Regions from separate parts of the Thermoclostridium stercorarium subsp. stercorarium DSM 8532 genome, predicted to be linked through region 2. Evidence: riboswitches for the same ligand, from Rfam matches in the RefSeq annotation. Region 2 holds a riboswitch; the other holds the start of a gene.
The links. Region 2 has a riboswitch for glycine ahead of serA (phosphoglycerate dehydrogenase). Riboswitches for the same ligand answer to the same signal wherever they lie in the genome.
Positions count from the first base shown of each region.

Region 1: linked by a shared signal. The riboswitch ahead of CST_RS08915 (alanine/glycine:cation symporter family protein) and the one ahead of serA (phosphoglycerate dehydrogenase) in region 2 are both predicted to bind glycine.

Region 1 is NC_020134.1:2,091,108-2,094,529, forward strand. Features, by position in the region: gene CST_RS08915 (alanine/glycine:cation symporter family protein) at 1-1,308, opposite strand, end outside; glycine riboswitch at 1,453-1,558, opposite strand; gene CST_RS08920 (S66 family peptidase) at 1,947-2,777, opposite strand; gene CST_RS08925 (HAD family hydrolase) at 2,849-3,422, opposite strand, start outside.
Region 2 is NC_020134.1:1,254,958-1,258,379, forward strand. Features, by position in the region: gene CST_RS05385 (ClpP family protease) at 1-532, shown strand, start outside; gene CST_RS05390 (YlzJ-like family protein) at 529-795, shown strand; glycine riboswitch at 1,008-1,083, shown strand; glycine riboswitch at 1,086-1,160, shown strand; gene serA (phosphoglycerate dehydrogenase) at 1,264-2,868, shown strand; gene rimO (30S ribosomal protein S12 methylthiotransferase RimO) at 2,990-3,422, shown strand, end outside.

The sequences.
Region 1 (3,422 bases), 840 kb from region 2:
CACGTTGGGAATGACCATTAACTGGTTGAACATGTCGGAGAGTTCCCACACCATGTCGCTGGTGGTCAGCGTGCCAACGAAGATGAACCCAAGCGCAGTTATTGTATAAACATTGCGGCTTTTTTCTCCGAACAGGTAAATCATGTTTATCTTTCCGAACAGGTTCCAGCTGAGTATGGTAGAAAATGCAAAAAAGAACAGGCATACCGCCACAAAGACAGAACCGACGGCTTCGCCGAAGACAGTGCCAAATGCAACCTGGGCAAGGTTTGACTTTCCAATGGTGTCAGGGATTACACCGTCTGCAAGGATTCCGTCTTTTGTATACATGGTGGAAATAATCACCAAAGCGTTCATAGTAAGTACTACAAAAGTGTCGATAAATACACCGGCCATTGCAACCACACCCTGATCATGCGGAATCTTTACATTTGCAAGAGCATGGGCATGCGGAGTTGAACCCATACCGGCTTCATTAGAAAACAACCCCCGTTTTGCGCCCTGGCTGACGGCTGTCTTCAGGGCATATCCCAGACTGCCGCCGATAATGGCATTGGGCCTGAAAGCGTATTTAAAAATCATGCCAAAGGTCGCAGGTAGATATTGAATCCGCAACAGTAATACTATACCACTGCCCAGGATAAAAAGCACCGCCATGAACGGGACAACCTTTTCTACAACAGAGGCCAGTCGCTGTACTCCTCCCAGAAAAATGATCCCACAAATAACAACCAGCCCAATTCCCATAATCCATGCCGGAATACCGAAGGCATTCTCGCATGTGGAGCTGATGGAATTGGACTGAACCATGCATCCGAAAAATCCCAGCGCAAGCGTGATTGCAATTGCAAAAAACTTCGACAGGAATTTCCCGAAATCACCCTTGAAAGCTTTTGTGATATAGTAGACCGGACCGCCGTGAATGCTGCCGTCAGGCGCCTTCACGCGGGTCTCCTGCGCAAGAACAGCTTCGGCATAAATCGTTGCCATGCCGAAAAAGGCAATAACCCACATCCAGAATATCGCACCGGGGCCACCGGTCAGAATCGCGCCGCTGGCACCAATGATATTGCCGGTACCAACCTGGGCAGCAACGGCTGTTGCCAGCGCTTGGAACGAAGACATGCCTGCCTTTTGCTTTTCACCATTGAGATTCAGTGAACCAAAAGTCCGGCGCATGCTTTCACGAAAACAACGCACCTGCACAAACCGAGTCTTAACGGTATACCAGACGCCTACTGTTACAAGCAGGATCACCAAAACGTAGTCAGAAAGGTAGTTGTTGATTGTCTGCACAATTGATAACATGCATAATACCCCCATAAAATTCTCTTCCCTGGAGTTTCACCAACAAAAAAGAACCGCCTGACGGCGGTTCCGGCATATTCAGCTGGGCATTCTTCGGTGTTTCGCGTAAGATATGCGCTCAAGTCCTGTCGATTACGACAGCTTATACCCGGCTCTGTCCGTCTGCCTGAGAGATTCAGCAGAAGGGATTACAGCCCGCCTGCTTTGCACCGTCGGCACCCAATGAATGGGATTCTCCAGAGCTCCCTCCACAGCCAGTCTCCAAGGATTGGCCTCAGATTCAAGCTGCTTCTTCGGGCTATATTTAATTTGTTATATAGAATACCATATAACGGACGCTGCCGCAACAACAATATCATGATTTTCAAAAAAATCACATTTTGCTCAAATATATGGCAAGTTTTTTTCAGAAACATAGTTAATTCGCCTGAATCCGTGTTTGACATTCTGCAACAAATTAAGAAATGACATATGTTCATACTTTTATGGAGCAGTTTAAAAACCTGCTCCATTCTACGCCAAGCATTTTGCGGGAAATGAATTGTTCGTTTAATCACGTATGTTCATTTCACGAACCAAATAAAAACTTCACTTAGGGAATTTGGTAAATACATCTTGGCAGTCTCGGGCGTATTAACTTAATTTGACACTACTAATCTTTCCCCGATTATGATCGCCTTTGAATCACTTCCATGACCAATTTCCCTGGTTTTGGCAACAGGAATCCTTTCGCCTGCGAACTCTTTCACAAGTGTAACAATGTCAGGTTGACATTTGTTTTCTTCCATTTTAGTGAAGGTTCCGAGTAAAATGCCTTTTACCTGCTCAAAAGCCCCTATTTGCTTTAACTGTGCCAGATAAGTTGTCATCTGAGGCACTTCTCCTCCGTATGACTCCAACAATAAAAGTTTGCCTTTGAGATCGGGGAAATACTTTGTTCCGGACAATTTCAAAAAGCATCTGATGTTTCCGCCAACAACAACTCCTTCCATGGATTTTCCCTGAACCAGGACAAAAGCCGGATTAAATAGTTCTTTCCTGTTTTCAAACCTGTACCGCTGTTTCTCTGCACAACCGCCGCAAACCAGATGTCTCACCTGATATAGAACACTGCATTTGCCTGTCTGGGAATATATCGCATTAATTATGGTCGTAAGATCGCTATACCCCCAAAAAATGGCTTTGCTGTTCTTAATTGCTGCGTAGTCCAGATCATCCAGTATCTGATTCGCCACATCCCCACCTGAAATATCGTAAATTTCTTCAATATCAGGGTTATTGAACATTCTCATCAGTTCAGCGGCACGTTCTTTTCCGGAGCCTGAAAAAACTCCGTCCTTTTCATATATACAATTGCTTAGAATAACTTTATTCCCAATCGATTCCAAATAGTTAACCAATTCCTCGTTTTGTTTTTTTAATTCCATCTTTTGCCCGTTGGAGCAGGCTACGATCCCTACCGTTTTCATATATGCACCTCTGTAGCCGGTTCATTGTTACCAAACTGCAGTTAATAATCATAAGCCCGTCATAAATTATGTCAAGAACCGCCACTACGGCATAACAAGGAATGAAGATTTTCAACGTTTTCAACAATGTAGTCCGCGCCTGCTTTTTCAAGCTCGGCTCTGTCGCCGTAGCCGTACAGGACACCAATCACATCAATGTTATTTTCCTTTGCACCGACAACGTCGTGTTCCCTGTCACCAACCATTACTACATTTGTCAAACCGGTCAGGCCGTTTTTCTGCAATGCAAACCTTATAACATCGCCTTTTCTGTCCCTCGAACCGTCCAGTTCGCTTCCTGAAACATCATCAAAATATCTTAGCAAATCAAAATGTTCCAGAATTTTCACGGCAAAAACAGTGGGCTTGGAAGTTGCGACAAACAGCTTCCTGCCGTTTTTTTTCAAACTTTTCAAAAGTTCTTCTATGCCGGGATAGACCCTGTTTTCAAACATACCCGTTTCACTGAAGTATTCCCTGTATTTTTCAACAGCCCTGTTGCACTCTTCTTCGCTGAATCCGTAATAGTCCCTGAACGATACTCTAAGCGGCGGGCCGATAAATTTACACAAACTGTCGAGATCCTTAACCTCTATGCCGAAACTT
Region 2 (3,422 bases):
TGAGCATGTTTTGCCTCAACTGGTGGCGATTGAGGATGATGAAAAGATTGACGGTCTCTTGCTTATCCTGAATACCGTAGGCGGAGACGTGGAGGCAGGGCTTGCCATCGCTGAAATGATTGCATCGATGTCAAAACCGACGGTTTCACTGGTTCTGGGCGGGGGACACAGTATTGGAGTGCCGATGGCGGTGTCGACCAATTATTCTTTCATTGCGCCGTCCGCGACGATGACAATACATCCCCTTCGGCTTAGCGGTATGATAATAGGAGTTCCCCAGACCTTTGAATATTTTGAAAGAATGCAGGAACGGGTTGTGGAGTTTGTTGCGAAGAATTCAAAAATTTCAAAGGATGCATTCAGAAAATTAATGCTAAAAACGGGAGAACTGGCAAATGACGTCGGAACCATTTTGTTCGGGCACGAAGCAGTTGAGCACGGTATCATAGACGAAGTGGGAGGTCTTTCATCGGCGCTGAAAAAGCTTGACGAGCTAATAGAGAAGAAAAAGAAAGGGGATAACCGCAAATGATATACTCAATAGTACCTTTTGAACAGTTGTATTATTCCGAAAACAAACAGGAACGGATGGAAGTGGTAATAAACGGTGAGAAGGTTATCCTCCTGAGAAACGATAATAATACGTATACCGTTGAAAGGTTGATTTCAACAAACCCGAAAGTGTATCTGAACCCTGAATTCACGCCGGGAAACAGAATTATCGCCATAACGTCCGAAAAGGAAGGGCCGGAGGTAAAATGGGAGATAATAACCGACGGACTGAGACTGACGTAGATGCAGGACCCGGTATTCTGGGATTTTTTGTATGCCGGGCACAATTACATAGTTTGCCGGTGCATCGCTCAATCTGAAAAGACCTTTTTCACGGCAGGGCGAGAAAAACTTTAAATAGATTGATAAAATATTAACAGAAACTATTGACTTTTGGAATTTTAATAGTAATATATAAATAACAATAATTAGTAAAGCAAACTGAATACAGCCGGATGATGACTGAAGGAGAGCTGCCGCAGGGCACACCGAAGGAGTAAATCTCTCAGGTTAAAAGACTTCAGTCGGACGGACCTCTGGAGAGACCAGGTATGGCGCCGAAGGGGCAAGCCCGTTATGGGTGTATCTCTCAGGCAAAAGGACAGAGGATTCAGGGGGTTTGGCATATGGCTGAATTCCTGAATGAATATACTGCACTTTTTCAGAGGTCAAACAATTTGGTTTGACTTATTTTTTTAGGAGGGGTATTCCATGGCGAGAATAATAGTAACCGACAAAATGGCACCGGACGGGATTGAATATTTGAAAAGCAAAGGATTTGAGGTGGATACACCATTTGGAATTTCTCAGGAGGAGTTGCTTCAGGTAATAGAAAATTATGACGCCCTTATAGTACGAAGCGCTACAAAAGTAACAAAGGATGTTATTGAACGCGGAAAGAATCTGAAAGTCGTGGGCAGAGCCGGAAACGGCGTTGACAACATTGACGTGGAGGAATGCACAAAGAGGGGTATAGCCGTAGTTAACACGCCCGAAGGAAATATTATGGCAGCGGCCGAGCTGACGGTGGCAATGATATTTGCCATTTTCAGAAATATCCCTCAGGCGCATCATGCCGCGAAAAACAGGGATTTCAGGCGAAACAAGTTTGTCGGCGAGGAACTTGAGGGAAAGACCGCGGGAATAATCGGTGTGGGCAAAATCGGTACAATCGTTGCAAGGAAACTTCTTGGAATTGGCATGAAGGTTGTGGGGTATGACCCATACGTTGCCGACGAAAAATTTGAACAGCTGGGTATTACAAGATGTGAAAACCTTGAAGAACTTTTAAAGGTTTCCGACGTGATAACGTTACATATACCGAAAAGTCCGCAGAATGTGGGATTAATCGGTGAAAAAGAACTTAAAATGTGCAAAAAGGGAGTACGTATAGTGAATGTCGCCAGAGGCGGCATGATCGACGAAAAAGCCCTTTACAACGCCATAGTCGAAGGTCATGTCGCAGCGGCTGCACTGGATGTTCTGGAAAAGGAGCCAAATTATACAAAGAGCCCGGAAGAGCAGGACTTCTGGAATCCGCTGCTTGACCTTGAAAATGTTGTTTACACCCCGCATCTCGGGGCGTCTACAAAAGAGGCGAACTATAATGTAAGTATCGGTGTCGCAAAACTGGTTGAAGGGGTTTTGAACGGTGAACTGGTACCCGCGGTTAATATGCCTCCGGTATCAGGGGATATAAATCAGCTGAGACCGTATATCGACCTGGCGGAGAAACTTGGAAGCATTTACTACCAGGCCGAGAAGGACAGGGTTACGAAAATTGAAGTAATATACAGCGGCGACATAGCCAACATTGCAACCAAAGCCATAACTCTCGCGGCGGTTAAGGGCTTCCTCAACAGTGCCGGCGATCCCGATGTGACATATATCAACGCCGAATTAAAACTCAGGGAACTGGGGGTTAAACTGGTTGAAAGCAAGAGCTCGCATCTTGATAAGTATACAAACCTGATAACGGTGAAATTTACCACTCCGAACAGGGATCTTTCGGTGTCGGGTACGGTGTTTGCGAAGGATGTTATAAGAATTGTTGATTTCTTTGGATACAAGCTTGACTTTGAGCCCACCCCCCATGTACTGGCTCTTCAGAATATAGACGTTCCCGGGATTATCGGAAAGGTCGGCACGCTGCTTGGGGAAAACAACATAAACATAGCAGCAATGCAATGGAGCCGGAACAGAAAGGGAGAAAAGGCAGTGTCCTTTGTGAGTGTCGATACCGAAGTGTCCGATGAAATACTGCAAAAACTTTTACAAATTGAAGGAGTGTTAAAGGCCTCAAGACTTAATTTTTAACGGTTTATACGGGTTAAAAAGGTCGGTTATTCAACCGGCCTTTTATTATGCTGGAAAATGGTATATTATTTTGATATGCTTAAAATACTCTGGTATAGAAACAATGTTTTTGGAGGTTTATATGCAGATTAAGGTAGGATGTATATCTCTCGGCTGTCCGAAAAATCTCGTGGACAGTGAAATAATGCTTGGAATGCTGAACAAGGACGAATATTTGATTACCACCGACCTCAGCACCGCAGATGCGATTATAGTAAACACATGCGCCTTTATCAATGATGCAAAGGAGGAAGCCATTGACGCAATTCTGAATGCTTCCCTGTACAAAAAGACAGGAAATCTGAAAGCCCTTATAGTTACAGGCTGCATGGCACAGAGATATAAAGATGAAATCATCAAAGAAATTCCCGAAGTTGATGCCGTTGTCGGAACGGGTAATATTCAGGAAATACGGCAGGTTATCAGTGAACATGTGAAGGGCGAAGGCCGAAGAAAGCTTTTTGTCAATGATCCGAAGGATGTGGACTATCTTGACAATATCAGGATGCTTTCCC